2 regions of the Anaerobacillus sp. 1_MG-2023 genome follow, and region 2 is predicted to be linked to the other one. Evidence: riboswitches for the same ligand, from Rfam matches in the RefSeq annotation. Region 2 holds a riboswitch; the other holds the start of a gene.

Region 1 (16,387 bases), on a different contig from region 2:
TAGATACGCACTTTGCGCTGATTCTTGTTTATACAGGTGGTTTACTACCAATGAATACCTGGCTTGCTAAAGGATACTTTGATACAATTCCAAAAGAGCTTGATGAATCAGCTCGAATCGATGGAGCAGGTCATTTCCGTATCTTCTGGCAAATCATATTGCCACTTGCGAAACCGATTCTTGCTGTTGTAGCATTATTTAGTTTCATTACACCGTTTACGGACTTTATTCTTGCTCAAGTTATTCTTCGTAGTGAAGATAAATATACGCTGGCGGTAGGTCTTTACAAAATGATTTCTGATCAGTTTGGTAATGAGTTTACAACGTTCGCCGCAGGATCAGTATTGATTGCGATTCCAATATCAATTTTATTCCTATCGCTCCAACGTTACTTTATATCTGGCCTTACTGCTGGAGGAACGAAAGGATAGATCAAGACGTGAGAAAGAAGAGAGAGAGGAAAGCTACTCTTGCAGCTTCTTTCTCTTTTTTTATCCTAACCTTTTGTTTAGAGACCTTTAATAGGCACGATTGTTTCTCTATAGTAGATGTCATTTTCAATAGAAATCGTTTACAATGAATCATTAGATAGTTAAGATAGACCAATTACTTATCATATGAAACGAACAAGCGAAAGCTTTGTATAGGAGGAAATCCCAATGGCAGTAACGATTAAAGATGTAGCGAAGCTTGCCAATGTTGCGCCATCGACGGTATCACGTGTGATCGCAAATAATCCACGAATTAGTGAGCAAACGAAACGTCGTGTCAGAGAGGCGATGGAAGAGCTTGGCTACCACCCTAACTATAATGCAAGAAGTCTAGCGAACCGGAGTACACAAACGATTGGCCTTGTTATGCCGAGTTCAGCAGATAAAGTATTACAGAATCCATTCTTTCCGGAGGTTCTTCGGGGCATTAGTACGAAGGCTCATGAAAAAGATTATACTTTGTATATGTCTACTGGGGCAACAGAAGAAGAAATGTTAGAAGGCGTAATGGGGATGGTTCACGGGCGCAGAGTGGACGGTATTGTAATGCTTTATTCAAGAATCGATGATAAAATCATGACGTTTCTACAGGAACAAAATTTTCCGTTTACCGTTATTGGGAAGCCACTAGTAAATCCAGATTCAATCACTCATGTCGATAATGATAATTTTAACGCGGCAAAAGATGTAACCGAGCATTTTATTGGCAAAGGTCATGAACGAATCGCATTTGTAGGAGGGAATTTAGATCTAGTCGTAACCGTGGAGCGGTTACACGGTTATGAAAAAGCCCTACAGGAAGCGGAAATCCCACTCCAGGACGATTATGTTGTTCATGTCGAGTTTCTAAAAGAAGGCGGACAGGAAGCGGTAATGGAATTATTTTCGTTAGAAAATCCTCCAACCGCGCTAGTTGTTGCAGATGATCTCATGGCCCTAGGTATCATGAGCAAGCTTGATGAGATTGGTCTTTCTGTTCCTGAAGATGTTTCTATTATTAGTTTTAATAATGTGATGCTCGCTGAATATGCGAGTCCGCCGCTTACTTCAGTTGATATTAATATTTTTCAACTAGGTTATCAGGCTGTGAACTGTTTACTAGAGAAAATTAGTGATCCTGAATCAGGAAACAAACGTGTTTGTGTACCACACCAAGTTGTGGAGCGCTGGACCGTTAGGACAATCAACCAGAATGAGAGTATGAAATAGCCACGAAGGTGGCTATTTATTTTGGGGATTTTTTGAGAAGGGTGTTAAAGGATTGAATTTAAGTAATGAAAAAATAAAACTTTGAACAAGCAGTCACTTGCCGTTCCAACTTACATTACTCCAACGTTTACTATTAGTAAGTGAATTTATTTAAGTGGGGTGAGAATATGGGATGTTCAGGATGTGGTGGAAGTTATGCAGGAGGTGCATTTCCTAGACAAGGAGCACAGGGAATTCCAGGGCCTCCAGGTCCAGAAGGTCCAGAAGGTCCAGAAGGCCCAGTAGGACCAGAGGGACCGTCAGTGACTTCAACGTCCGGATTTGCCGCTAATACTTCGAATGCTAATATAAATACCGATATTTTAGGGACGGATTTAACTTTGCCGGATTCACAAAGTTTGCCACTAACGATAACTGTCGATGGCACTAATACTTTCTTTACAGTCCAAGAAGATGGAAGATATCGTCTTTCGTATCATATTAATCCAGAAGCTGCTTCTATCATAAATTCTAGAATAGTCGTAAATGGAGTGGAGTTACCACAAACTGTTATTTCTCCGACGGTAGCATCGACTAAATTTAGCGCAGAAGCCATAGTTTCTTTATTAGCTGGAGATGTTATTTCACTGCAACTATTTGGAGTGGCTACCTTAATTATACTAGATTCTGGCGTAGGGGCTTCACTAACAATTATGAGAGTAGAATAATCGACTATATTTAATAAGAAACATGCTAGATCATATTGTTTTGGCTCAATGCAATTGGTCAACACAGATCATAAATCAGCCCAAGGGCGGTCAATAGCTAATAGAAAAAGGATCGCGTGATTAGCACGCGATCCTTTTTAATATAGGATTAAATTAACATACAGTAGATATTGCCTGGTTACTAGTAGCGATTTTACCACAGCTGAACTCGACTTCGGCTACATTAAGAACAAAACAGTTACATCGTTTCACAACAATCTGGAAGAAAATTGTAACGGTATCACCGACATCAATATCATCGAGGTCAATACCATATTGGGGATTACTACCTGGATATTGCACACCATCAATATACAAACTGTTCTCAATAAATTGGGTGCAAGCTGGAAGGTAATCAGTAAAGATTACGTTAATAGCGGGAACAACGCCGTTGTTTGTAATGGTGATCGTATACGAAAGCACGTCAAGATAGGTGGAAAATGGCTTATCAACGGTTTTCACGATATCTAAAATGGCATCCCCCTCGTCAATTTGAACGCCTAGTGCATTAGGCATATAAGCATCACCTGAAGATGTGAAGCGGAAAACAGCCGTTGATTGGTTGTTCGGTAATAGGCCAGCCCCACTGACGTTTGTAATATCCCATCCCTGTCTTCCGGCAACAATATTCGTTAATGTAAAAGGATCCTGGTTCCGAGTGCCAAATGTTCCGCTTGTGTCAAGATTTCCTGTGTCATCATTAATTTGAGAGCCGAAAAAGTTCCCAACTGGATTATTAGGTCCTGAGAGAAGGGTTAATGTACCTGCATCAGGCCCAAAAAGAGCTTGATCTCCTCCTATATTCGCGTCACCTTCTTGAGCTGAGATGAGTAAACGGGCATCTACCGTACCTGAAGGAGGAGTCATAAAACCTGAAATGGGAATATCAATAATAGGATTCAAAGGGTTAATAACGATACCATCTGCCCCAACAAATAAATTTAAAGATCGATTTGGTAATGTACTATTCGCATAAACAACAGCAAGCGTCCATCCTGCATGGTTCGTATCAGCTGTGGAAGCTTGTAGAGGATCAAGCAGTCCTGGTACGCCACCAGTGGTGTATGTACCAGCACCAGCTGCTTGAACAATTGATGTAACATCATTGGAACGCATGTAAAATCCTCTCGTGTTTGGTCCAAAAGTAAATGTAGGTTCATTACTAGTTGTTGGATCGGGACTAATTGTGAAGTCAGTCCCATTTGGATCAGTGAAGGTAACAGAATTATTAATTTCAGATGTAATATCTTCGTTTACTGAAAGGTAATTTCCTCCCCAGATTAATTCAGCATATAAAATAGTGCTTCCTGCTGGTATTACGAGATTAGCCTCTGAGTTATTTAAGGTATAATCAAGAGTGGTTCCTGGTGGAAAAGTTGGCACTTGAAGTGTTGTATCAGTTGTAATAAATGCTCCGATACTACCTTGTGTTCCTGCTTCATTAGCGTTAAGTAACTGACTTAAACCTAACGTATTTCCTGTAAATGTCATGGCTCCACACGTTCGGGTGGAGTATCGATTGATAAGAACCATAATGACAACCCCTATTGAACATACGTGTTCAAATATAGTCTAAAATTATTTTCTCTATACTATATGAATGCAGTAAAAAGACGTATAAACTCTTGTCCAATTGAATCTTAAAAATCATTTTTTATAGAGTAACTAATATAAAAAAACCTCCCAAAGGAGGTTTTAAGATGTTAAAAACTGTCCGCCATTAATGTGAATGGTTTGACCGGTCATATAAGAAGATCCGTCCGAACCAAGAAGAACGTAAGCTGCAGCCAATTCTTCTGGCTGACCCGGTCTCCCCATAGGTGTATTCGTACCAAAGTTTTTCACTTTTTCTGCTGAGAAGGTGGAAGGGATAAGCGGTGTCCAAATAGGACCAGGTGCAACGCTGTTGACACGAATTCCTTTTCCAACGAGCGACTTTGCGAGACTCCTTGTGAACGTAGTGATTGCGCCTTTTGTACTAGAGTAATCGATCAGCTGGTCATTGCCTTCATAGGCGGTTACGGAGGAAGTGTTAATGATTGCACTTCCATTTTTTAGATGGGGAAGAGCGGCTTTCGTCAGATGAAACATGGAAAAAACGTTGGTGCGGAATGTTTTTTCGAGCTGTTCAGCACTAATTTCTTCTATTCCCTGTTGGGGGTGCTGTTCTGCTGCATTATTAATTAAAATATCGAGCTGTCCGAAATGATCAATCACCTGTTTAATCAAATCGTAAGCAAAGCTTTCACTTCCAATGTCTCCCGGCAACAATAAACATTCGCTTCCGACTTCTTCGATTTTTTGCTTCGTAAGTTGCGCATCTTCATGTTCGTCAAGATAAACAATGGCGATTTTTGCTCCTTCTTTTGCATAAGCAATCGCAACGGCTTCACCTATCCCACTATCTCCTCCAGTAATGAGGACGACTTTATTCGTTAATTTTCCTGATCCTTTATAATCTGGGTCTTCCATTAAGGGCTTTGGATTCATTTCTTGCTGAGATCCTGGTTGATGATTTTGATGTTGTGCTGGTTGTCCATCCGTTTGTCTAAAATCTGGTCGCATGGGATAGCTCCTTTCAAATCATATATATGTAAGGAGTTTCCAATAGAGAGAATTTCTAAACCTAAAGTCTGAGAATATAATGATGACATTTCCATTACATGATAAAATGAAACAAACCTATAATGTAGTTTGTGAGGCGAGAGGTATGAATTTTGATTTAAGCGAATCTGAATTTGAAGAACGATTTGCGTCGTTTTTGGAACAAAGTCAGCCCGAAATTGTAGAAAAGTGGCTGCTTGGCGCAAAAATTTCTCAAGAGGATCCTTATTATGAAGAAATCATTAAGAATGGGAAACGAACGGTTGAACTTATCTCTCGTTATATTCGTCTTCAGGATGAAAGCTGGATTATGACATTAACTAAGAAAATTGCCAATGAGCGAATTGAAGCAAATGTTAATATCGGAGAGTTTATTGCGAATATTAATTTTGGGAGATCAGTGGTGATCTCTGTCTTAAACGAATCATCATTTGATAGAGATGAACTTTCGAAAGGTATTCAAATCATTAATAATTACTTTAACGCCTATTCGTATCATTCAGTGACGGAATACACGAAGGTGAAGGATAATATCATTCATGATAAAAACAAATTTATACAAGAAATGCATAGTGATCGTTTAACCATTCTTGGTCAGCTAGGTGCGAGCTTTGCTCATGAGTTTCGCAATCCTCTTACCTCCATTAAAGGATTTTTAAAATTATTAGAAGATGATAGTGATGCTAATAATTTAATCGAGAAACATTATTTCGAAATCCTTAATAGCGAAATGAAAAGTCTAGAAGAGAAGGTAAGTCAATTTCTTTTCTTATCAAAAATGCGTGGGAGCGATGATCGCCCTCTTTCATTAAATTTAAGTGGATTATTAAGATATACTATTGAAATTCTTTATCCAAGACTACTAGAATCAAAGATAGAAGTGGAAACAGCAATTCATCCAGACATTCCACTGTTCGGTGTAGAAGAACAAATCAAACAAGTCATTCTTAATATTATGATTAACTCGATTGAAGAGTTAAATGAAAATAAAATCGATCATCGAAAAATTGAGATGAGCGCAAAAGAAAACCATGGACGAATCACGATTGAAATTTCCAATAACGGACGGCAAATTTCATCGCATCTTGTTGAAAGTATCTTTCAACCGTTCATTAGTACAAAAAAACTAGGGACGGGTCTTGGATTGTCTGTTTGCAAGCAAATTATTGAAAAGCACGAAGGTGTGATTTCAGTGCGATCAAATCCAGAAAAAACAACTTTTGTTATCGAACTTCCAGTAATGGTTGACAAAGGTGTGAAAGAAGAGTAGCTTAATAGTTATCAAACTATCAATCAAAAAAGCTTTTTATATATCCACTAGGGGAGTCATTTATATGACTGAGACAGGATGTCCTGGACCCTTTGAACCTGATCTGGTTAGCGCCAGCGGAGGAAAGTGGAGACGGATGCCACCGCAGCCGCTCCATTTTTGGAGCGGCTTTTGAACGTTGTAAAATAACGTTGAGTCGCTTCAGAAATGACGGAACAACGGCATTCAAGCTCCTTTCCTCTTTATCAGTTGGATGAAAAGCGGAGAGGAGTTTTTTTATGTCGTTTACTGAACAGTTAAGAGAGGAAGCAGCACCAATTTTTGAAGGAATCTTTAACCATCCATTTGTAAGAGGAATTGCGGAGGGAAAGTTAGAGAAGGAACAGCTTGTTCACTATGTAAAGCAGGACTTTGAATATTTGAATACATTTGTTCGAATCTATGGCATTGCGCTATCGAAATGTGAAAACAGAGAAGAGATGGCGCTTTTCACTGAACAAATATCATTTGTACTCCATAGTGAGGTTCATCCTCATAATAATTTGTGTCAAGCTGCAGGCGTCACTTATGAAGAACTGCAAGGCTATTCCCTCGCCCCGACGGCACACCATTATACGAGGCATATGCTTGACGCTGCTCATTCAGGTACGCTCGGAGAAATCGTTGCAGCGCTTCTGCCATGTCCATGGACATACCTTGAGATTGGTCAGCGTTTAATGGAAGAGGTTAATCCTAAAGAAGATCATCCTTTTTATGATTGGATTACGTTTTACGGAGAGAAGTCAATGGAACCAGTGACGGATCAACTAAGAAAAATCCTCGATCAGTGGGCTGAGACGGCACCTGAAAGAGAATTGAAGCGAATCAGGGACTATTTCATTCTTAGCTGTCAGTTGGAATATGGTTTCTGGGAAATGGCTTATCAAGTAGAAGAGTGGCCAATCTCCCTCCAAAAAGGTGAGCGGGTATGAAACGACTAAAGCTTTCGGACATTTTGATTACGATCGTGATTGCCCTTGTTTTTGGGATTATTTATAAATTGTGGGGACCGGTCTATAACGTCTTTAAACCATTTGGCCTTCATATTGGTGATGTGATTTACGGAATGTGGTTTATTGCGGGAACTGTGGCAGTGCTTCTTCTTCGTAAGCCTGGTGTGGCACTACTTGCAGAAACAGCTGCAGCTTCTGGTGAATTTCTTGTTGGTTCAGAATATGGATTATCTGTTCTTCTATATGGAATTGTTCAAGGATTAGGAACGGAATTAATGTTTGCCTTATTTGGCTATAAACGATACACCGCATTTGTTGCGGCGCTTGGAGGGATTGCTGCTGCGGTAGGCTCCATTGTCATGGATGCTGCCTATGGATATGTGATGGACCTTGCTCTATGGAATTTACTACTTCTCATTGGTGCTAGGTTAATAGGTGGTTTTCTACTAGCTGGGCTACTTGCTTATTTCCTTGTAGAAGCTCTAGAGAAAACAGGTGTTACTAGCTTGGTTAGACCAGCAAGTGATGAAGATTATAAGGCGTTAGATCAGTAAGGAGTGGTTATATGAAAGTGGGTGTATCAAACCTTCGTGTAAAATATGCGGGAGCGGAAACGCTGTTATTTAATAAATTATCTCTTGAGATTGCAGAAGGGGAAAAGGTCTTATTTCTTGGTCCGAGCGGTTGTGGTAAATCCACTCTTCTGCAAATATTATCTGGGTTAATACCAAATGCCGTTCCAGTGCCTATGAAGGTAGATGCCAAAAGCATTCCAAAATCTTCAGGCGTCGTATTTCAAGATCCTGATTCTCAGTTTTGTATGCCATATGTGGATGAAGAGATGGCATTCGTACTGGAAAATCGTGCTGTCCCGCAACCTGAAATGGAAGGGTTAATTCGTCATTATCTTGAGAAGGTAGGTCTTTCCTTTAAGGATCCGCATATTGAGATTAATTCACTTTCACAAGGAATGAAACAGCGACTAGCCATTGCATCCATGCTTGCACTTGAGCCAGACGTGATTTTTTTGGATGAACCGACCGCATTACTTGATCCTGCAGGTACTTCTGACGTATGGAAAACAATTAAGCAAATTAATGCTACACAAACAATGATTATCGTGGAGCATAAGATTAATGAAGTGATTGATTTTGTTGATCGCATCGTCCTTTTCGATGCAGAGGGAAGGATTATCGCAGATGCCGACCCAAACAGTATCTTCTCCTTTTATAAACATAAGATGAAAGAATATGGGATTTGGTATCCGGGCGTATGGGAAGAACATACAAGTGAAAAAAATCTTCCTGCATCGTATGTTAAAGGGGAAGAAATTCTTGAGATTAAACAGTTAAAAGGGTATCGTGGCAAAATCCCAAAAATTGAAGTGCATAATGGATCAGCTCATGAAGGAGAATGGATTGTGGTTACCGGAAAGAATGGAGCAGGTAAAAGCTCCTTTCTTTTAAGTTTAATGAATGTGATGAAAACGTCCGGGAAAAAGAGAGTAAAGAATCAGGAATTAAAATCGATCAAAGATTCCCGTGAGCAGCTAGCTTTTGTTTTTCAAAATCCAGAATTTCAATTTGTGACGAATTCTGTCTATGATGAACTTGCTTATTCCCTTGAAATGATAGGAGATGTGGAAGTAGATCAAAAAGTAGCCCAGTGGCTTCAAGCATATGATCTTAAGCAAGTGCGAACTCTTCATCCGTACCAGCTTTCTACGGGGCAAAAAAGAAGGTTAAGCGTAGGAACGGCCATGTTTGGTTCTCAACCGATTCTCTTGTTAGACGAACCAACATTTGGTCAGGATGCAAGTAATACGTTTAAGTTGCTAGCTTTATTTGAACAATTAAGGTCAAAGGGAATGCTCATTATCATGGTGACGCATGATGAGGAGATTGTTCAAAATTATGGGACGAGAGAGTGGGTCATTGAAGAGGGTAAGCTAACCGCTGATCGAGAACTTCTGAGAAGGGAAGAGAGGGAACATCATGCAGTGGACTCTACAATATAAAGAAACATGGCTTCATCGTTTAAATCCTGCTTTCAAATTGGTGTTCATTTTAGCATTATTTATCCTTCTTCTATTCGTTCACAATCCAAATTTGATTAGCAATGTAACAGTGGTTCCATTAATTCTCGTCTTGTTCGCCACAGGACATCAGAAAAAGATACTAGCGATCTTAATGATTCCATTTTTGTTATTATTTTTCTCAAGTGCTTCTAGTATGATGTTCTTTGGTCAAGGAACAACGACTTGGTGGAAGTGGGGAATCGTTCATATTACAGAAGAGAGCTTCTTTCGAGGTCTTCACATCGGGTTTCGAGCTTTAAATTTCGCCTTGCTCGGACTTCTATTCGCTTTGACAACGAGGCCAGTATTTCTCTTCTATTCCCTCGTTCAACAGCTTAAAGTACCGCCTCGGTATGCCTATAGCTTTATGGCTGCTGTTCGGATTCTTCCTGTTATGATGGAGGAATTCCAACAGCTAAGAGCTGCATTACTTATTAGAGGTATAAAAAAGAAAAAAGGGTTCGCTCGAATCATGCAGTCTGTGACGCTTTATGCGGTGCCATTGCTTTCTCAAAGTATTCGTAGAGCTCATCGCATTGCAGTTGCCATGGAAGCGAAGCAATTCAATAATAAGGAACGAACTTATTATTACAAACAGACCTTTTCGAGAGTAGACGTATATTTTATACTCTACATCACGCTAGGTTTTTCTCTTGCTTATTGGGGTGGTCTAACATTTCCTTACTTCGATATCACAGATGTTAGAAATTAAGAAACCGGCTGGTTAGCCGGTTTCTTTTCATTGCTTGATCTCTACAAGTGGTCAGTATCCTTAGAATACTGGTGTTTCCCGCCTTCACGGTTTTCTTCTTTCAACTTGTTTTTCAACATTCGTTTAGCATTATGATCAACTGCTTTTTTATTATTATCTTTTGTTGATGACACGTTATGTCCTCCCTTGCTAGGATTGCCATGCACAATAATAGAGTACGCGATTATACGACATCCTATGTAAAAGGAAGTTATTTATTTAAGAAAAACAATGCAAGTGTTCCTGGTCCTGAGTGAGAGCCAATCGTAGCGCCTACTTCATGAATGACAAAGTGCTCACTCCCATATGTGTCTTGAATCGCACTTTTTAATTTTTCAGCGCTTTCAAGGTCATCTCCATGTGATATGCCGATTAATTGAGACTGAAGATTAACACCGCGTTCTTGCATGATCTCAACCATACGCTTTGTGACTTTGTTTTTTCCACGAATTTTTTCAATCGGAACAAGTTTCCCGTCTTCAACGTGGAGCACCGGTTTGATTTTTAACATTCCACCAAAGAAGGCCGAAGCTTTGCTGACGCGACCGCCGCGCTGAAGGAACTCCAGGTCGTCTACTGTGAAAATGTGTTCCATGTGCGTTAAATACTTGCTGTTTAAGCTTTCTGATATTTGCTCAAATCCTTCACCTTTTTCAGCAAGCTCTGCAGCGTGGATCGCCATAAGTCCGTAGCCGAGAGAAGCAGCTTTGGAATCAATGACCTCCATTTGTACGTCAGGGTATTCTTCCTGTACTTCATTTTTTATGATGGCAGCGGATTGGTATGTACCTGAAATGCCAGAAGATAGCGCAATATAAATAAAAGGCTGACCCATTTTAGCGTATTTCGTAAATGTCTCTCGTATCCGTGCTGGAGGAATTTGCGACGTTTTGGCCATTGTACCTTCTCGCAAAGTCTTATATAACTCTTTTGCTTGGATCTCTTCACGGTCATAATACTCCTGATCTCCGATAATGACCATTAGTGGCATGATGTCGATGTCGTGCTTTCGTGCGAGATCCTCTGGCAAATCGGAGGCGCTATCTGTAATGATTTTAACTGTCATGGACGATCGTCCCTTCTTCATTTTTAAGTCAGTATGTAAATGAATGTTTGTTATAATCAAGTTTATCCCATTAGTAAAGAGGAAATCAATCCTATTGATGGGGTTGAATAGAAAACAGTTGACGTAGATTAGATAGTTTGATTAGATATACTTGGCTTAGTAGATGTGGCTTTACCTAATCGTCACTTATAAAGATCGGATCCTGAGAGTATTGTCAATCGGATCAGTCTCTACTTATATTCTGTAAACGAGTTAAATCTCTGTTTCAAAAAAGAAGGTGTTCTTATTGGAAGAAGTAAAAAAAATTATTGTCATTCTCTTAGGTGCGATTCTTGGTGCAGTTTCTTTGAACTTATTTCTTATCCCTGCCAATGTATATGCTAGTGGTTTTACTGGTATCGCACAGCTCATTTCTAGTGTACTAAGTGATTATACGCCTATTTCAATCTCAACGGGTATTTTACTTATGTTACTAAATATCCCTGTAGCTATTCTGGGGTGGAAGAAAGTGGGCAAGTCTTTTACATTATATAGCGTCATTAGTGTAGGAGCTACTACCTTTTTCCTTGAAATCATTCCAGTTCAGGCTCTGTCAGAAGATATACTGCTCAATGCAGTGTTTGGCGGAGTAATTGCAGCGATTGGTATCGGTTTTACATTAAAATGGGGGGCTTCCACCGGGGGAATGGACATCGTAGCCATGATTCTATCCCGCATGAAAGACCGTCCAATCGGTACGTATTTCTTCAGCATGAACGCGTTGATTATCCTCACCGCAGGAATGCTTTATGGCTGGGAAAAAGCCCTTTATACGCTCGTTACCTTATACGTATCATCTCGAGTAATCGACGTCATTCATACACGTCACGAAAAACTAACAGCTATGATCGTAACTTCCAAAGGAAATGAAATGCAAAAAGCCATTCATGACCGTCTTGTAAGAGGAATCACCAAGCTTCCTGCCAAAGGTGCTTACAGAGGAGAAGACAAAGAAATGCTCATGATCGTCGTCACACGTTATGAACTATACGACCTCGAGCACATCATCCAAGACATCGACCCAACCGCCTTCACCAACATAGTCAACACCACAGGCATCTTCGGATTCTTTAGAACGGATGGTTAAGAAAAGCGGAAGTGAGCGTTTAGGGACGACAAGCGCTGGAGGCCCTTCATTTGAACACGGTTTTTGTGTTCGGATGAAGGGCTGAAGCGATCGAGTCCCTGCTCACTGCAGCTAGACAATAAAAGCGGAAGTGCCCGATTAGCCTCGACAAGCGCTGGAGCCCCACAAAAAGAACACGCCCTTTGTGTTCATTTTGTGGGGTGAAGCGATCGAGAGGCTGGGCGCTGCAGCTAGACAAGAAAAGCGGAAGTGGGCGTTTAGACACGGCAGGCACTGGAGCCTTTTCATTTGAACACGTTTTTTGTGTACGAATGAAAAGGTGAAGTGACCGAGTGTCTGTCCACTGCAGCTAGACAAGAAAAGCGGAAGTGGGCGTTTAGACACGGCAGGCACTGGAGCCTTTTCATTTGAACACGTCCTTTATGTTCTACTAAAAAAGTGAAACATCTCACCTACTACTTAACAACACAAAAAAAGTTCCTCGGGTATCCGAGGAACTTTTTTCTATGCGTTATTAGAGATTGTTTCTTTTACTTCTGGAAGTAATGTATCCCAATCTGCCTCTGGCATCTTATTAATTGTAATAAAATCCTGGTATCCAAACACATTATCAACACCATCTAATTTAAGAAGTGCAGCAGCCATTTGGTGATCAGGATTGTCATTCTTCTTGAAAGAATGGCTTGAAGTTCCTTCGAAAAGCTGTTGATCTGCCGTGATTTTAATAGCATTTGGGTTTGGTGTGCGATCTACGCGTAATTCCATTTTATAAACGCCTCCTTTCTCTACCATCTCTTAGTGTATCAGAAACAACTCTTTCAGCAAATAATCTTTAAGAAGAGAAGGTAAACCCGTATCTTTTTGAGATAATGTCATGGAAACCGAGGGAATTGTAAAGGTGTTTTGTAACAGCGTTATGAATTCCTGTCTCAAGTTCAATGCCCTTAATACCTTCATTCTCAGCCCAATAAATCACATGAAGTAGTAATTTCCTACCAATACCTCTATTTCGTGCATCTGGATCAACAAATAATTCATTTAACCAAATATATGGACCACCACTAGAGAGGCTGACGCCGATATTAAAAAACGCGACACCATGAACTTCATCATCAGACTCTGCGACAACGATTCGTGATGCTGTCTGTTCATCAAGAGCAAGCTTTACTCCTTTAATGAGTTTATCGTAGCTTCCATCTTGATCAGAACGAGTAATTTGCTTCATTAATAACTTTGAAACCTTTTCAATCATGTCTTCATCTGTCTGGCTAGATAATTGGTACACATTCATTACCGTTCCACCTCCGTCATACTGTTTCGACTTAAAACACTTCAATTCCTTTTTAAGAAGGTTTGAATAAAGTTTTTAATTAATTTCAAGATATTTGAAACATTCAGCCTTTTCTATTCGTCTATATAGAGTAAGAAAGGAGCTAATACATTGAATTTAATTTTTTCATGGAGCTCTGGGAAGGACAGCGCCATAGCTTTATTCGATTGTTTAAAGCAATCACATCTTCAAGTGAAAGGATTATGGACGACCGTCAACGAAACAAATGGTGCCATCCCTTTTCACGGAGTACATGCAGCGCTTCTTGAAAAGCAGATAGCTGCTATTGGTCTTCCTCTAACGATAACCAATTTACCAGATAACTGTACAAATAAGCAATACGAGAAACTTGTTAGCGCACAATATAAGGTGTTTAAAGAAGCAGAAATAGAAGGGATCGTTTTCGCTGATTTATTTCTAGATGATATTCGTCGTTATCGGGAAACGCTTTTACAGGAGTGCAAACTGAAGGGTATATACCCATTATGGCAACATTCCACTTTACATACGGCAAAAAGATTCGTCTCCACAGGTTTTAAAGCAGTGATCACAACGGTTGATCAGTCAAAAATATCTCCTGATTGGATAGGAAAACCATTTGACGATAACTTTCTTCAATCCCTTCCAGACCACGTGGATCCGTGCGGTGAAAATGGAGAGTTTCATACGTTTGTATCGGACGGCCCAATTTTTGAAAAAGAAGTGATAGTTGAAATTCAAGAAATCGTAGAACAAGGCAAGTATCGAACAGCCATTTTAAAGACCTGGTAACAACGGAATGAAAGGGGGAGGAAAGAAATGCCTGTACTTGTTTGTTTTGGCGACTGCCTGACAGCGAGAGAAGTAGATGATAAAGGAAACGAACGCCTTACATCAAGGATAAGAGGGGCTCTTGATGAATGGATCGTGATTAATGCAGGTTCAACACCAACTTCTAGAGAAGGGGTATCGCGTTTTCAGTCTGATGTTCTCAGCTACAAACCGGATTATGTAACCATTTTCTTTGGAACGCAAGAAGCTTGTTTAGGACAAGGTTCAGATTTAAGTGAATTTGAAAGAAATATTGAGTACATGGTTAAGAATCTCCCCTCAGAACGAGTTATTCTTATATCGCCATCACCAGTAATGAATGAAGGAAATTTCTCCATGACCAATCAGAAAATAGAGGGTTATGCTGATCGAATTAAACATTTAGCAAATAAGCTTGGAACAAGACATATTGATCTCTGGAAACTGATACGTGAAAATAAGAAAAGTAAAATGCTTTATGAAAAAGATGGTCTTCAGCTAAATGCAAAAGGATATAAGCTGATAACGAAAGAAGTACTGAATTTGCTTGGCAGACGAACAAAATTTAAACCAGTCATTAAACTTTTTTAAAATGGTGTGACTATAAATGAACGCATTTCCACAAAGAAGAACCCGTCGCACATGACGGGTTCTTCTTTGTGGAAATTAAAAGGGTTTATTGGATGATTCATGGCTAAGTTCTTGTATAACTTCCTGGTAAGATGTGAGCTGTTCTTTTTCTGCGCTTGTAGATTGGTGAAAAGCTGCAGAAAGATTATTTTGGGCCACATCGATTTGGTTTTGCAACTCTGGATGACCTGCGGCCATTTGCTCCGCTTTTGCAACGGCTTCTCGAGCAAGCTGAAAATGACGATTACCCATCGTTATTCACCACCTGACAAATTTTCTTGTTGTTGTTTCTTACGTTGTTCATTGCTGAAGCTTGTCAGGTCGTGTTGGTCCATGTTTTGGACAACTCGATCCGCACCTTCTTTTACCATTCTCTTTGTTTTACTATTCTTTGCCATGATTAATCCCTCCCTTTCTTTTATAGGATGAGTTCAGCGATCTGTAATTATTCGATTTCCATCCTTATTTCATTAAACAAAAAAAGACAGCTTATGATAGCTGTCTTTTATCAGGTAGGATGATGTTTAGCCTTTCTTCAAGGAAGGAAGCAACACCATCTTCTTCATTGGTCATCGTGATTTCGTTAGAGATATTTTTTAATTCAGCAATCGCATTGCCCATCGCCACGCCAGTTCCAGCATATTCGATCATTTCAAGATCGTTATCTTCATCCCCGAAGGCAATGATTCTTTCTTGAGGGACATTGAAATGCTCGGCTAACCGTTTAAGTCCTACTGATTTGTTTAATCCCGCTCGAACAATTTCAATAATGTTTAAGGGAGCAGCCCAAACGCGATGCTCGATCATCTCAGCGTGATGCTCTTTTAACATTGACCGAAGATCAGCGAGCTGCTGTTCATGTGGATGAATGAGAAGAGATGTAGGATCGTCTTTAAGGTTTTTATGAATTTCACCTGTATAGATAGAAGATTCGTTCATAATCATATTTTGCATAATTAATTCATCATGCTGATGCAAATAAACATCATCCAACACTTCGGCCATGATGTTTTTTACGTTAATTTCACTACAAGAAGAGACGATGGATCTAGCCGTATTTAATTCCATTGGTGAGTGATACGTCCCGAATGAGCGATCAAGAGGATGATGTACAAAAGCTCCATTGAAATTAACTATTGGAGAATCGAGTGCCAATTCATTGTAATAGCGCACGCTTGCTCGATAAGGCCTTCCTGTTGCGATAGCAACATGGTGTCCCTGTTTTCTAGCTTCGGCAATAACAGATTTTGTGCGTTCAGAAATATTCTTTTCGCTGTTTAACAACGTGCCATCAAGATCAATTGCG
Region 2 (16,387 bases):
ACCACATATTCCTCTTCTTGGTGGCGTAGTAGGAATGGGGATTTTGGGATTAATTCTTGGTATGAAGTGGGAAGAAATAGAGAAGGCTTTACTGCAGAGTATAACTACGGGCTTAAAGCCAATTCTCATTCTTTTTGTAGTAGGAATGATGATCGCCGTATGGATGCAGAGTGGTACGGTGCCAACATTGTTATATGGAGGGCTTCAGTTCATCCAGCCTGAGTGGTTTCTCATCAGTGCATTGATCGTGACCATTATCGTTTCAAGCTTTACAGGCAGTTCATTTACTACAATCGGTACCATTGGCGTAGCGATGATGGGAATAGGAGCAGCAATGGGTGTTAACCCGGCTTTGGCGGCTGGAGCTGTTATTTCAGGTGCATGCTTCGGAGACAAAATGTCTCCTCTCTCTGATACGACCAACTTTGCTCCTGCTGTTGCAAAAGTAGATCTGTTCACTCATATTCGACATATGACACAGACTACGATTCCAGCCATTGTCGTAGCAGTGATCTTCTTTTTTATGATGAGTAAAAATTTATCTACTTCCGTTAACCCGGAGGATTTGAACAAAGCTATGTCGGTTTTGCAAAGTGAGTTTAATATATCGTTCTGGACATTAATTCCTCCTGTTATCGTGCTCGTTCTTGCTGTAAGAAGAGTACCTGTCCTAGTCACTTTGTTTGCTGGGCTTCTTGCGGGAATTATCGTATCAATGTTAACGCAAGGCGTGTATTCAGCTGGTTCAATTCTTGGAACAATGCAGAATGGTTTTGCGAGTGATACATCAAGTGAACTTGTAAATGGAATCGTAAATAGAGGTGGCCTTCAATCAATGATGTGGAGCGTCTCACTGATTATTTTAGCATTAGCACTTGGTGGCGTTCTGCAAGTGATGGGAATCATTCAATCCCTCATGAGTGGATTAACAAAGCTTCTAAATAAGCGAGGTCATTTAATTTCTGCAACAGCCACATCTGCAATTGGAGTGAATTTGTTAACAGGTGAGCAGTATTTGTCAATTCTTCTTCCTGGTCAAACGTTTGAGCCGTTTTATGATAAAGCAGGCGTGGATCGGAAATATCTTTCCCGTACATTAGAAGACGCTGGGACGCTCATTAATCCATTAATTCCATGGGGAGTATCGGGAGCCTTTTTTGCAGAAACGTTAGGGGTATCGGTGTTAAGCTATCTTCCGTTTGCAGTCTTTCTATGGCTATCACCATTATTTACTGTGATTTTGGGCTATTGGAATAATAAGAAATTAGGTGAAGACACCTCTGTGAATCATGGATAAAAACGTCATTACCTGCAAACAGTAGAGATATAGTACAGTTTCAGGAGGAGAATGATGAAAATAACGAAGGTTCTTGTTCTATTATCTTTAGTAGTCGTGTTGTATGAATACCGATACCGATTATTAAATGGGCTGCTAGGCGTCGCGGTGATAAGGCGCTTTGTCGTCGGAAATTCGTTGAAATTTCCAGGTTTACGTAACAAACTTTTTAGCTCTTTTCTATCTTAACCTCTACCTCACCGGTGGAGGTTTTTCTTTGTTCTAGGGTATGTTAATGCGCGCAGTTGATTTTGGCTCATTTATGTTCTGTGATGACCACTCGAATGAGGCAAAAGTCGAGAATCAACAATATAAGTTAACAAAGCTTTCTTCTAAAAATTGAAAAGGTTAGAATAGGGGGGAAGACAATCAGGAATCGTTTGATTAACCGGAGACTGGGGGAGCTTTATATGAAGTGGACACACATCTACTTTGATTTAGATAACACTCTTTATGATCATGAAAAGGCCTTTAAAAAAACCATTTTGTATTGTGCAGAAAAAATGTTGCTAAATAAAAGTACATCTGTTTCAGTTGAGCAGTGGTTTAATGTATTCAAATCTAATTGCGATCAATATTGGAATGCCTATGAAGAAGGTAGATGGTCAAGAGAACGGTACCAGGTGAAGCGATTTTGTAAAACGAATGACTATTTTAACTTAACTTGCTCTGAGGAGGAAGCGTTAGAGTTCCAAAGAGAATATCAATCTAAAGTTGCCTCCTTCGCTGAATTATATGACGGGGTTTCCTCTATTCTATCTACTTTGAGGGATAGTGGAATAGAGCTAGGCATTATTACAAATGGTGGGCAGGAAACACAGCTAGCAAAAATTAAAGCTCTTCAATTGCTTCAATGGATCCCTCGTGAGAATATTTACATTTCAGAAACTGTAGGGATTGAAAAGCCAGACGTTGACATATTTCAATATGTTCTTGGAAGTATGGGGCATTATCTTTACATAGGGGATACATGGGATCATGACATTAAGCCTGCTATAGAAGCAGGCTTTGATGCAATATATTTTAATTCCAGGAATGAAGCTGTTGACCACTCAATTCGGAAAGATATTCCAGAAATATTGACTTATGAGGAACTGAAGAAAGTATTAATCAATTAATACTTTCTTTATTCTTCAGTATCTTGTGGCTCTAATATAGGCTCGTTAAGGTATTGAATAAGCTCAATGTTCTTTCCACTTTTCGTTTGGAATAGGATGAGTAAATATGGTGAATGTTTATGAAGCAATATGATTGGAATTGTACTGCCAATAGGTGATTCTGTCGGGCCATTAGGAGGAATTATGCCAAGGAAATAGTTTTTGTATAGACCTTCCCAAATACCTCCGATCGTATCAGCAGTCTGTTTCTGAGATAGTCCTGGGAGCGTTCGCTGTTGATATTGATCTAACGAGGTTAGCGGGAAAATATAATAGTCTTCAGGATGAAGATTATATTCTGTTACCATAGCTTTGAAAACCAACTGGGCTTGTTGATCCATGGCATGATCGAGAATGTATTGCCACTCTTTTTCTTCTTCACTTGAAGCCTCTTTAAAAGATTCAAGTGGTGTCATCGGAGAGTCAATGACGTAAAGTTGGTCATAACTCAATTGCTGGGCACTTTTAATGACATCATTAGGGTAATGGATTTCTCCATAATGGTAGGTAATCGCTTCATAATGTCCGCTATCTTCACTTGTAGATTCTTTTTTTTGACGAAGTGTAGCCGTATTTTCTTTCCAAATTGACATTGAATCAATCAGGCGACCTTCTTCATAGAGAAATGATAAATCTTGACGAAGGTAAGCCACTTCAGAAAGACTTGATTCTGTCTTCCAATCCAATGTGTATTCATCTTCATCGTCCTGCGTTAGAATAGTAAGAGATGTACTTGCTGAATCAAATGTGACGTCTGGATCAGGTGGGAAATACGTAAATGATTCCCTAACAGGATTACTACTAGTGTTAACAAGGATGAGCGCAAAAAAACCAATCATACCTAGCATGATAACGTAGTGAATTCTTTTGATCATCCCGATACCTCCAAATGAGTAAGCTTGTCATCATATGTATGTGATAGTTAACTGAAATATGAAGAAGGATTCGTTTGCTTTTCCAATTAATTCAATTTGAGAGGATGAAATCAATGAGTGATTTATTTCATGCAGAAGAACTTCTACAAACTACGAAAGAATTAGTTAGTATTCCAAGCCCATCTGGTTACACTGATGAAGTCATTAGTTGGGTTGAGGGGAGAATGCAAGAGCTTGGAGTAGAGACTAAACGAAATAATAAGGGTGGACTCATTGCTACTATTGAAGGGTCAGATTCGTCGCGTCAACGGATGTTAACAGCTCATGTTGATACATTGGGAGCGATGGTGAAAGAAATTAAGAGTGATGGTCGCCTGCGCTTATCTTTAATTGGTGGTTTTCGATTTAATGCAATTGAAGGTGAGTACTGTGAGATTATCACCGGAGATGGCAAGCGTTTTACTGGAACGATTCTTTTACACCAAACCTCTGTTCATGTTTATAAAAACAACGGGGAGGTCAAACGAGACGAACAGAACATGGAAGTGCGTCTTGATGAGCGTGTCTCTAATCCTGAAGATGTCATGAAATTGGGAGTGAGTGTTGGTGACTTTATTTCTTTTGACCCTCGTGTCCAAATTACCGATTCTGGATTTATCAAATCACGCCATTTGGATGATAAAGCTAGTGTAGCTCTTCTTCTTGCAAACATTAAGAAACTAAAAGAAAACAACATCAGGCTTCCACATACGACGCATTTTCTAATTTCGAATAATGAAGAAATTGGTTATGGTGGTAATTCCAATATCCCTGATCAAACCATCGAATACATAGCTGTGGATATGGGAGCACTTGGAGATGGACAAACTTCTGATGAATATACGGTTTCGATCTGTGCCAAAGATTCAAGCGGTCCATATCATTATCGCTTACGTAAACATCTTGTGAAGCTTGCAGAGGAAAATAAGATTGAGTATAAACTCGACATTTATCCTTATTATGGGTCAGATGCATCAGCTGCCATTCGGGCAGGAGTGGATGTTCGTCATGCGCTTATTGGTCCTGGTATTGATGCTTCCCACGCATATGAGCGAACACATCAGGATTCAATGCTTCATACAGCACATTTAATTTATCAGTACCTCTTATCGGAAATGATCGATTGAATGAGAAAACCAGCCTTTCTTAAAAGGCTGGTTTTTCTATGCCCAATTTTCCAATGAGGTATGCATAATGTAAGAATGGTGAATGATGGAAAGGAGGAGGGGGAACTATGTCTCAAAAAAAGATCATTCATCCCGTTAGTCGTTCATTTGAGGAAAATATCGATTTCCTTCATAAGGAATTAGGTGTTGGGAAAAGTTTTGATGTTATTCAGTTAGATCTTGATTACGCAGGTAGAAAAATGGCGATGTTTTTAATCGATGGCTTTGTCAAAGATGATATTCTTCACTATCTTATGAAGTTACTATCAAGACTTGAACCTTCCCAACTTGATCCTGATCCACTTGAGAAGCTCATGAAAGTACATATCCCATACGTTGAAATTGATCGACAAAAGGATCTTGATGTTGTAATGGATTTAGTGCTTGCTGGTCCAACTGCCCTTATTGTAGAAGGTATGAGCGAAGTTATTATGATCGATGCAAGAACGTACCCGGTCAGAGGACCACAGGAACCAGATTTGGAGCGTGTAACAAGGGGCGCGAGAGATGGCTTTGTAGAAACAATCGTATTCAATACATCACTAACGAGAAGAAGAGTGAGAGATAAAACGTTAAGAATGGAATATATGCAAGTAGGTAGAAGGTCCAAAACAGACATTTGTATTAGTTATATTGAAGATATTGCTGATCCTGAAATCGTAAATAGAATTAAGGATTCTGTTAGTAACATTGATACAGATGGCTTACCGATGGGCGAAAAGACGATTGAAGAGTTTATTTGTGGAAGACATTTAAATCCTTATCCTCTTGTGAGGTACACAGAGCGTCCCGATACAGCAGCTATTCACCTTTATGAAGGTCACGTATTGATTTTTGTAGATGGATCGCCCAGTGTGCTTATTACACCTACTACTTTCTGGCATCATCTGCAACATGCTGAAGAGTACAGGCAAAAGCCGCTTGTTGGCGGATATTTGAGACTTGTTCGTTTTATAGCCGTTTGGATCGGAATTTTCATTTTGCCGCTATGGTATTTATTTGCTACAAACCCACGGTTACTAGGTTCAAATATGCAGTTTATTGGGGTAGATCAAAACGGGACATTGCCTCTGTTCGTTCAATTTTTACTTATAGAAATAGGGATTGATATACTCAGGATGGCAACCATTCATACTCCAACCTCCCTTGCGACTGCGCTTGGTCTTGTATCGGCCATCTTGATTGGACAAGTAGCAGTAGAGGTAGGACTGTTTATTAATGAGGTCATTTTATATTTGGCCCTTGCAGCAATGGGGACATTCGCAACACCATCCTATGAATTAAGTCTTGCCAATCGACTTTTTCGTCTCTTACTGCTCGTTTTGACCGCAGCTTTTGGCGTAATTGGATTTGTTGGAGGATTTACACTATGGATAATGCTTTTAATTCGTACAAAATCGTTTCATATTCCTTATCTATGGCCGTTTATTCCGTTTTCTTATCGAGCATTTCGAGATGTTATTTTCAGATCACCTATGCCACTTAAAAATCGCAGGCCGACGGTATTACATCCTAAAGATCCAGATCGTTAATATCGACCAATATCAATGGCTTATTTACAAAATGTAAAGAAGAGACTACATTTCTTAAATGGGATGTGGTCTTTTTGTGCGTAATTATTTTTTTTGGCGCTAGGGATTGCTATAATGAACAATGGTGAAGATAATGAAAACATTTTATGATATACAGCAGCTTTTAAAGCAATATGGCATGATTGTTTATACGGGAACTCGACTTGGAGACCTGGAACTAATGGAAGGCGAGATCCAAGAGTTATACGATATGAAAATTCTCGAGAATGAGGATTACCTCGTCGCCAGAATGATCATAAGAAATGAAATTAGCAAGGAGAGGGACAAAACATGAATCAGACAATTGAAACGATGCTTGCTCACCGCTCAATTAGAGCATTTAAAGATAATCCATTAACGGAAGAGCAAATTCATACGTTAGTAAAAGCAGCGCAATCCGCTTCAACTTCAAGCTACATACAAGCTTATTCGATCATTGGTGTGGAAGATAAAGAAAAGAAAAAGCAGCTTGCTGAATTAGCTGGTGGGCAAAGTTATGTTGAAAAGAATGGTCACTTCTTTGTTTTTTGTGCAGATTTCAATCGCCACCATGCAACAGCTGAAATGCATGGGACAGATGTAACGGAAACGACGCAAACAACTGAAAAGTTCATGGTAGGATTAATAGATGCAGCGCTTGCTGCACAAAACGCCAGCATAGCAGCAGAGTCAATGGGACTAGGTATTTGCTATATTGGTGGCATTCGGAACGACCTTGAAAAAGTGAGTGAAGTATTGAATCTTCCTCAATTTGTTATTCCTTTATTTGGACTTTGTGTTGGATATCCCGATCAGGATCCAGATGTAAAACCACGATTACCTCTAAATAACATCTATCATATTGATGAATATGAGCATGATGCAAATGCATTTAAAGAAGGGTTAAACGAATATGATGAAGTTATTTCAGGTTACTACACGAATCGAACGGGAGGTCAACGATCAGCAGGATGGACTTCTATGATGGCACATAAATTAGCGACCCCTGTTCGAACGTATATGAAGAAATTTCTTGAAAAGAAAGGTTTTCCTCTGAAATAGAGTGTTACTTGCGAAAGGTGGATTAAGATGAAAGAAGAAAAATGGCTCATTGGTGTTGATTTAGGTGGAACAACTATCAAGCTTTCATTCCTTGATTTTTATGGTGAAATTATTAGTAAATGGGAAATTCCTACTGATAAATCGGAAGCTGGTCGTCATATCACAACTCACATAGCTCGTGCTATTGATGATAAGATGGAAGAAATGAATGTTAGCAGAAAGAAGTTTTCTGGTATCGGTATGGGAGCTCCAGGTTTCATTGAAATGGATTCAGGATTTATTTACCACGCAGTAAACATTGGATGGCGAGACTTTCCTTTAAAAGACAAGCTTGAAGTTGAAACAGGGTTACCAGTTATTATTGATAACGATGCGAACATTGCTGCTCTTGGTGAAATGTGGCGTGGCGCAGGGGATGGAGCACGTGATTTACTATGCGTCACGCTAGGGACTGGAGTAGGCGGAGGCATTATTACGAATGGAACAATCATTCATGGAACGAATGGCATGGCGGGGGAAATAGGTCATATTACATCCATCCCTGATGGTGGAGCGCAATGCAATTGTGGCAAAACAGGCTGCCTTGAAACAGTAGCCTCAGCGACTGGTGTTGTTCGTATTGCGATGGAAAAACTTATGTCACATCAGGACAGTGTCCTATATCATATTTATCAAGAAAAGAGTGAAATTACTTCTCGTGATATTTTTGAAGGCGCTGAGGCCCAGGATCCATATGCTGTTGAAGTAGTGAATAATGTAACTTTCCATCTAGGACTTGCGATTGCCAACCTGGCTAATTCTTTGAATCCTTCTAAAATTGTAATAGGTGGGGGCGTATCAAAAGCAGGCGAAGCGCTTCTTACCCCCTTAAAAAAACAATTTGAAAAATATGCATTGCCAAGAGTTAGAAAAGGTGCGGATTTTGCAATTGCCACACTCGGCAATGATGCTGGCGTAATAGGAGGAGCGTGGCTCGCAAAAACGAAATTGATGAAATAGTCCTGGTTTTTCATGTTTCAGCCTGCTATAACAAGGGAAGAAAAGATCAGTTAAGTTCGATCTTTTCTTTTTTTTTGTAAAAAAATTGCCCAAATGAAACTTTTTGTCCATTTCATTCGTTATTACTAACAGACAGGAAGCTCAGAATCAAAATAATTGTGAAAGAAATACTAAAATAAGGACAAAAGTTAGTTGATTAAATTTCGAAAACATACTATCATAGCGATTATGTATGGTCGTAGAAAGTAATGGTAGCTTTTCCTTATATTCAACTAAGGAGGTACTAAGAAAACATGAAAAAGCTACAAAATAAGTATTCTTTTTTCCTAATCGTAGCCTTTATGCTGTGGTTAAAAACGTATTTGGTGTACGAATTTGCTTTCAACATTGAACCTGAAAATAAAATGGAAGGGTTTATATTACTGCTAAACCCAATTAGTTCTGTATTGCTATTCCTCGGTTTTGCCCTATTTGCCTCACCAAAGTATCGCAACAGAGTACTACTGGTCATTAATTTTATTGGCTCATTTATCCTATTTGCAAACGTCGTATACTACCGTGAATTTACTGATTTTATAACAATACCATTGTTGTTTCAAACGAATAATATGGGGGAGCTTGGTAATAGTATTGCTGAACTTGTAAGCGGTTTTGATTTCTTGCTCTTTGTAGATATTATTATTCTGGCAGTTTTCCTTTTCGTAAGAAAAACGAAGGCGTACATGGTTAAGAAGAAAGAAATTGCTATTGTATTTGCTAGCGCTATAGCTCTTTTTGCTGTTAATGTTGGGCTTGCAGAAACAGAACGCCCTCAGCTTTTAACTCGTACGTTTGATCGTGAAATGCTCATAAAATATATTGGTACTTATAACTATCACGTGTATGACGCTGTTCTTCAGTCCAAAGCAAAAGCACAGCGAGCATTTGCGGATGGCAGTGAGATCGTAGATATTGAAAACTATGTAAAAGCTAATCACGTTGAGCCAAATCCTGAAATGTTTGGTGAAGCTGAAGGGAAAAACATCATCCTTGTATCGTTAGAATCCACACAGAGTTTTGTAGTGAATGAAGAAGTGGATGGAGAAGAAATTACGCCTTTCTTAAATGATCTTATAGATGAAAGTTATTATTTCCCGAATTTCTATCATCAAACAGCTCAGGGTAAAACTTCTGACTCCGAATTTATTCTTGAGAATTCATTATATGGACTTCCAAGTGGAGCTGTATTCTTTACCCATTCAGGGAACGAATACAATGCATCACCAGAAATATTAAGTGAGAATGGATACTATAACGCTGTCTTCCATGCGAATAACAAAAGCTTCTGGAACCGTGACGTTATGTATGACTCCCTTAAATACGATAAGTTCTATGACATTAATGATTTTACAGTAACGCCTGATAATTCAATCGGATGGGGATTGAAAGATGAATATTTCTTTGATCAATCCATTAAATATTTAGAAACGCTACCGGAACCTTACTATGCTAAATACATTACATTAACAAACCACTTTCCTTTTACACTTGAATCAGAGGATGAATATATTCCAGAGTGGACTTCAGATGATGGAACTGTTAACAGATATTTCACTACGGTTCGATATCAAGATGAAGCTCTAAAGAAATTCTTTGAGCGAATGAAAGAAGAAGGACTTTATGAAGATTCGATCTTCGTCATGTACGGTGATCACTATGGAATTTCTGAGAACCATAACAAAGCTATGGGAGAATTCTTAGGCAAAGAAATCACACCATTTGAATCCACGGAGCTTCAAAAAGTTCCGCTCGTTGTTCATATTCCTGGCCAAGAAGGGGAAGTGATGGAACAGGTCGGTGGTCAAATTGATTTGAAACCGACAATTATGCACCTGCTTGGTATTGATACGAAGGATATGATTAAATTTGGTAACGATCTTTTTGCAAAAGAACAGGATAATTTCACTATCCTTCGCGATGGAAGCTTCATTACTGAAAATAATCTATACACTAAAAATGTCTGTTATGACAAAGAAACAGGAGAAGAAACGGATAAATCGGCCTGTGAACCATACATGGAGAAGGCAAAAACTGATCTTGCCTACTCAGATAAAATCGTTTATGGAGACCTTCTACGTTTCTTAGGCAAGCATGATGAGCAACAAGAGAATACAGAAATAGAAAAATAGCATGAAAGATGCAAACCCCACCTTGGATATTAGGTGGGGTTTTTGTATTGTAATGAACTTTTTCTGAGGCGAGCAATAAGGCTAATATGTCCTAATTATGTAGCATATGCATCACTCATTATTTCATATCATTGTAAGAAGGATATGAAATGTGGGAGGGTATGACATGAAAATTAGGGTGAAGAGTGGGGATAGCCTTTGGAAATATAGCCGAGTGTTTCAAATTCCACTTCGATTAATATTAGATAGTAATAATCTTGAGAATCCTGATCAACTTATAGTCGGAGAACAAATTCAGATCCCTGGGTTTGTCACGAAAAGTTATACCATTAAGCCAGGAGATACATTATGGAAAATAGCAGGATGGTACGGAACACCCCTAGATGGTGTTCTTTTGCTAAACGATTCGAATCCTTTTTCGTTACAACCAGGAGAAAAAGTGAATATACCGATTCGTGTAACGTGGTCACTCATTAACCCAAATCAAAATTACGATTATCAAACCCTTGTTAATGATATTCGAAAAATACTTGCTGTTTATCCATTTATTAAACGATCCATCATTGGCGAATCTGTCATGGAAAAGCCAATCCCAGAACTAGTAGTGGGAACAGGAAAGAAAAAAGTTCATATGAATGGAGCATTTCATGCTAATGAATGGTTAACCTCAACTCTCATTATGAAATTTGTAGATGATTATTCTCGTGAATTGACGAATAGTCAGAGATTGAGCGGTGTTTACCTCCCATCTCTATATGAAACGACTTCTCTCTCTCTTGTACCCATGGTAAACCCAGATGGAGTGGATCTTGTCATTAATGGATTACCTGAAGAAGAACCTTACCGCTCATTGGCGGATCAAATTAATAATGGAAGTGAACAATTTAACAGATGGAAGGCGAACATTAGGGGAGTTGATTTAAACAATCAGTATCCTGCTAAATGGGAAATAGAAGCTGAACGAAAACCAACAAAACCTTCTCCAAGAAATTACCCGGGAAAAGCACCGCTTACAGAGCCAGAAGCAATAGCGATCGCAGACCTGACGAGAAGAAAGAAATTTGATCGTGCGCTAGCATTTCATTCTCAAGGTGAAGTGATCTTTTGGGGTTTCGAAGGACTTGAACCTCCTGAGTCAGAAATCTTGGTGAGAGAATTTTCGCGACTGAGCGGTTATCGAGCAGTTCGCTATGTTGATAGTTTCGCTGGATACAAGGATTGGTTTATTCAAGACTTTAGAAGACCGGGTTTTACCGTAGAAATTGGAAAAGGGGAAAGTCCTTTGCCTACTTCTGATTTCAACACTATTTACCAAGATACATTAGGGATTTTCCTTTCTTCTCTGTATATGTAGGTTAGTGGCTTGTTTTTTAATCACTTCTTTGTCATAATAAACTTAATTTCATAATTCCAAAGACTAGGGGTGCCTTCATGTAAGGGAAGGCTGAGAAAAAGAAACCGTCATTTCTTTTACCCTTGAACCTGATCTGGTTGATACCAGCGTAGGGAAGTCGGTAGCAGTATTGATTACGTATTACTACCCCCATTCCTTACGCGGAATGGGGTTTTTTAGTGTGTTTTATGTTAATCGTTTTTAAGCGTTTACGGTGGTAGCTTATACTCTTGATTCTCGATTTTTAGCTCGAAGCGATTGGTTATCACAGAGCGTAATTGAGCCGAAAATCAACAAAGCTCGTTAACATAGGCTTAAGGTTAAAAGTATTAGAGGAGGTAAATAATGAAGGATTTTAAATTATACGTCATTACAGGGGAAGAATTCCACCCTGATCGAGACCTAGTTGAGGTAATGGAGCAAGCGATACAAGGTGGTACTGATATTATTCAATTGCGTGATAAGACGAATTCTAAAAAGGTTGTACTAGAAAAAGCTTTGAGATTAAAGGAGCTAACACAAAAATATGAAGTTCCTTTTATTGTGAATGATCACATTGATATTGCGCTAGCCGTTGATGCTGATGGCATTCATCTCGGTCAGGATGATTTACCTTTAGAGGTAGCAAGGAAGATTGTTGGACCTAATAAGATCATAGGTATCTCCACACATCGAATCGAAGAAGCGCGTGAAGCAGAGCAGCGTGGTGCTGATTACATTGGGGCTGGGCCAGTCTTTCCCACAAATAGCAAAAGCGATGTTGTTGATCCAGTAACAACTGACTATCTCAAAGAAGTTGCAGCAGAAATATCTATTCCGTTTGTAGCCATCGGCGGCATCAAATTGCATAATGTTTCGGACGTCCTCCATTCAGGTGCTTCTAGAGTATGTGTCATTAGTGAAGTAGTTGGTAGTGCCGATATTAAAGGCACGTGCGAAGCATTTATTAAATCCATTCAAAAAGAGGTGATTCCCAAGTGACATTACTAGTTAATGGAGAGCAGCATGATTTAGAAGTGGCAACATTAAAAGAAGTTGTTACTCATTTTGGCTTGCAAGAAGGGTTGGTTGTCACTGAAGTTAATGGAACAATTATTGATCGCTCGGAATGGATCGATACAGAAGTAAAAGAAGGAATGAAAATTGAACTTGTCCACTTTGTAGGAGGGGGTTGACCGAATGAATGATAAATTAACAATATCTGGTAAAGAACTTTCTTCCCGCTTGTTTCTTGGCACGGGAAGATATCCAAATCCATATGTTCAAAATAAAGCAATTGAAGCTTCTGAAGCAGAAGTTCTCACATTTGCTATTCGAAGAGTGAATCTTACTGCACCAAATGAAGATGCGATCTTACAGCACATCGAGAATCAATCATTTCACTATTTGCCCAATACTTCCGGTGCTACGACTGCTGAAGAAGCCATTCGCATCGCTCGTTTAGCAAAAGCATCTGGCTTAAGTGATTGGATAAAAATCGAAGTTAGTCGAGATGAAAAAATGCTAATCCCTGATCCGGTGGAAACCTTGAAAGCTACAGAGGTTCTTGCTAAAGAAGGTTTTGTTGTTTTACCGTATACTTCTGATGATCCAGCACTTTGCTATCGACTACAAGAAGCAGGTGCAGCGGCTGTCATGCCAGGGGGATCTCCTATTGGAACTGGTCTCGGCATCTTAAATCCATACAATATTGAACTAATTACAGAACAACTGAAGGTACCAGTCATAGTCGATGCGGGTCTTGGACATGCATCTGATGTAACACAAGCGATGGAGCTTGGGGCAGATGGAGTCCTCCTTAATACAGCCATAGCGAAAGCGAGAAACCCTGTCATGATGGCTGAGTCAGTTAAGTTGGCTATTAGAGCAGGAAGATTGTCTTACGTTGCAGGAAGAATTCCTAAAAAGAAGTACGCCACTGCAAGTAGTCCGGTACGAAATTAATAGAAGGAGGGCGATCATGGCTAACATTACGGTTGTAGGAGGCGGTGTGATTGGTCTCTCCATAGCATATGAATGCCGTACGAGGGGACATGAAACGACTGTAGTAGAAGCTCATAAGTGTGGGGGGCAAGCTTCAGGTGCAGCTGCAGGCATGCTTGCGCCTTATTCGGAAATTGAAGAAGATCCAGATGATTTTTTCAGGCTTTGCCAACATAGTTTAAAGCTTTTCCCGAAATGGCAGGAAGAAATTAAACAGAATTCAGAGGTTGATTTTGAATATTGCGAGAGCGGCAGTCTTTATTGTATCTATCATGAGGCTGATCGGCTGTCTCTTGAGACAAAGCAGGCCTGGCAACGTAAGTTTAACGTTGAATCTACAATATTAAATGCTGACGAAGTAAGAGTGAAAGAGCCAGGCCTTTCTCAAGATGTTGTTGCAGCATTATGGTGTCCAGAAGAGTCACATATTTATGCTCCTGGCTACGTCTCAGCACTTTTAGATGCTTGTCGCAAGTTAGGTGTTCGGGTGATAGAGAATGCGGGAGAGGCGACGTTTGAAGAGAATAACGTTGTGGTAAAAGGTCAACAAATCGAAAGCGATCGAGTTGTTCTTGCTGCAGGAGCATGGTCGATGTACTGGGAGGAAGCACTTGGTTTGACGTTGCCAATTTATCCAATACGAGGACAAATTTGCGCATATGAAGCCCCATCTCTCAATCACATTATTTTTACGAGTCAAGGCTATCTTGTAGCGAAAGCAAATGGATCAGTTGTTGCTGGTGCTTCGGAGGACATCGCTGGTTTTGATACAGCTGTTACGGAACATGGTGTAGGAAGACTTGAGAAATGGAGTAAGCAAGTGATGCCTGCCTTACAGCAGAAAAATCCATTTCATAAGTGGGCGGGGTTAAGACCTGCTACTCAAGATGGCTTTCCTATTATCGGAAAGCTAGATCATAAACCTAAGGTTATTTTAGCCACTGGTCATTATCGGAACGGAATCTTACTTAGTCCTGTTACAGCAAAGATTGTAGCTGATGAAATCGATGGAAGTGTTAGTGAATTAGGGCTCGGTCAATTTCGACCTGATCGTTTCCAGGTTATATAATGAAGGAGTGAGTTTTATGCGTAAAGCACTTACGATAGCTGGATCTGATAGTGGGGGAGGAGCTGGTATTCAGGCCGATTTAAAAACATTTCAAGAGCGGGAAGTGTTTGGGATGAGTGCCATAACGGCACTTACAGCGCAAAATACTCTAGGGGTTCACAATGTTTATCCCCAATCTATAGAAGCGGTTCAATCTCAGTTAGATGCTGTGCTATCGGATATTGGAACAGATGCTGTGAAAACTGGTATGCTTTTCTCTAGTGATATTATTTTGGGCGTTGCTGAGAAGATAAGAGAATACCAGGTGCCAAACCTTGTGATTGATCCTGTTATGATTGCGAAGGGAGGAGCATCACTCCTTCAAAAAGAGGCGATTCGTGCCATGAAGGAAGAACTCATTCCTCTTGGTACTATTATTACACCAAATATTCCTGAAGCTTCGGAGTTATTAGGTGGCGACTCAATTACTTCAGTTCGAGAAATGGAAGAAGCTGCAGCGGCATTACAACACTTTGGTGCAAAGGCTGTCCTTGTTAAAGGCGGACATATGGATGGAGAAACTTCGATAGATGTTTTGTATGCGAACCAACGTTTTTATCACTATGAGTCTAAACGTATTGATACAAAACATACTCATGGAACGGGATGTACCTTCTCTGCTTGCATAACTGCAGAGCTTGCGAAAGGACGAACAATACAAGAGGCGGTCTCAACTGCAAAAGAATTTATTACAGCAGCCATTGCGAATTCTCTTTCTATAGGTAATGGAATTGGACCTACGAACCACTCTGCTCATAGGCAAAAGCTAATAAGTGGAATGAAACAATAGCTCTGCACTGCGCAGAGTTTTTTATTTGGGGGGTGTCTTTTAGGATGAGAAGGTCGAAAATACATAAGCTATACACGAAATGCACTTTCTTATCATAGGTCATCAATGCATGATAGAATAATGGTGTTAATTTACAGTAAGGAAAGGTCGTCTCATGAATAAAATAATTGAAGTGAAAAATGTGAATAATGAACGTGTGTCAGATATTCATTTTGATATGCTAGAAGGATCATTAACAACGATCATCGGTCCTTCAGGCGCTGGAAAAAGTAGCTTATTGATGTTACTAAACCGATTAGAGGATCCTGATAGAGGTGAAATTCTCTTTAAAGGAAAGAAGCTAGATGAATTTCCAATCAGTCAGCTACGTCGAAATATTGGGATGGTCTTTCAACAGGCCCACTTATTTAATGGAACAATTGAAGATAATTTAAAGTTTGGACCGCTTCTAGAAAAGAAATGGAATGAAAAAATGGGCATTCAACTTTTAGAGAAAGTTCAATTGCCTCGTGATTTTTTAACAAAGGATGTGGAAAATTTATCTGGTGGTGAAGAGCAAAGAGTGGCATTTGCGAGAACGCTTGCTAATAATCCTGAGGTGTTGTTATTAGACGAGGTGACTAGTGCGCTTGATATGCGTACAGTTGATTGGATGGAAGAATTGTTACATACACTTGTGAATGAAGAAGGGAAGACAATTCTAATGATTACACATGATCTAAAGCAGGCGAAGAGGCTTGGTTCATACACTCTCTTTATGA

What was found. A riboswitch is a leader RNA that binds a small molecule or an ion and turns the genes downstream of it on or off. The one in region 2 is predicted to bind thiamine pyrophosphate.
Region 1: linked by a shared signal. The riboswitch ahead of tenA (thiaminase II) and the one ahead of thiE (thiamine phosphate synthase) in region 2 are both predicted to bind thiamine pyrophosphate.

The regions. Positions count from the first base shown of each region.
Region 1 covers NZ_JAUORD010000011.1:35,115-51,501, forward strand. The annotation lists gene Q4550_RS16840 (sugar ABC transporter permease) at 1-431, shown strand, start outside; gene Q4550_RS16845 (LacI family DNA-binding transcriptional regulator) at 660-1,700, shown strand; gene Q4550_RS16850 (BclA C-terminal domain-containing protein) at 1,868-2,407, shown strand; gene Q4550_RS25190 (DUF11 domain-containing protein) at 2,561-3,313, opposite strand; partial or broken gene Q4550_RS25200 (hypothetical protein) at 3,401-3,979, opposite strand; gene Q4550_RS16860 (SDR family oxidoreductase) at 4,142-5,011, opposite strand; gene Q4550_RS16865 (histidine kinase N-terminal domain-containing protein) at 5,157-6,320, shown strand; TPP riboswitch at 6,360-6,462, shown strand; gene tenA (thiaminase II) at 6,599-7,291, shown strand; gene Q4550_RS16875 (ECF transporter S component) at 7,288-7,866, shown strand; gene Q4550_RS16880 (ABC transporter ATP-binding protein) at 7,878-9,329, shown strand; gene Q4550_RS16885 (energy-coupling factor transporter transmembrane component T family protein) at 9,307-10,101, shown strand; gene Q4550_RS16890 (DUF3941 domain-containing protein) at 10,143-10,274, opposite strand; gene Q4550_RS16895 (DegV family protein) at 10,352-11,206, opposite strand; gene Q4550_RS16900 (YitT family protein) at 11,484-12,332, shown strand; gene Q4550_RS16905 (NifU N-terminal domain-containing protein) at 12,837-13,097, opposite strand; gene Q4550_RS16910 (GNAT family N-acetyltransferase) at 13,165-13,623, opposite strand; gene Q4550_RS16915 (Dph6-related ATP pyrophosphatase) at 13,774-14,433, shown strand; gene Q4550_RS16920 (SGNH/GDSL hydrolase family protein) at 14,461-15,042, shown strand; gene Q4550_RS16925 (DUF3813 domain-containing protein) at 15,118-15,333, opposite strand; gene Q4550_RS16930 (hypothetical protein) at 15,336-15,479, opposite strand; gene Q4550_RS16935 (Cof-type HAD-IIB family hydrolase) at 15,571-16,387, opposite strand, start outside.
Region 2 covers NZ_JAUORD010000002.1:120,755-137,141, forward strand. The annotation lists gene nhaC (Na+/H+ antiporter NhaC) at 1-1,297, shown strand, start outside; gene Q4550_RS04380 (hypothetical protein) at 1,352-1,525, shown strand; gene Q4550_RS04385 (HAD family hydrolase) at 1,747-2,454, shown strand; gene Q4550_RS04390 (hypothetical protein) at 2,463-3,368, opposite strand; gene Q4550_RS04395 (M42 family metallopeptidase) at 3,482-4,534, shown strand; gene Q4550_RS04400 (spore germination protein) at 4,642-6,105, shown strand; gene Q4550_RS04405 (YqgQ family protein) at 6,239-6,439, shown strand; gene nfsA (oxygen-insensitive NADPH nitroreductase) at 6,436-7,185, shown strand; gene Q4550_RS04415 (ROK family glucokinase) at 7,213-8,184, shown strand; gene Q4550_RS04420 (LTA synthase family protein) at 8,478-10,352, shown strand; gene Q4550_RS04425 (M14 family metallopeptidase) at 10,519-11,706, shown strand; TPP riboswitch at 11,762-11,878, shown strand; gene thiE (thiamine phosphate synthase) at 12,091-12,726, shown strand; gene thiS (sulfur carrier protein ThiS) at 12,723-12,920, shown strand; gene Q4550_RS04440 (thiazole synthase) at 12,925-13,689, shown strand; gene thiO (glycine oxidase ThiO) at 13,706-14,797, shown strand; gene thiD (bifunctional hydroxymethylpyrimidine kinase/phosphomethylpyrimidine kinase) at 14,814-15,626, shown strand; gene Q4550_RS04455 (ABC transporter ATP-binding protein) at 15,781-16,387, shown strand, end outside.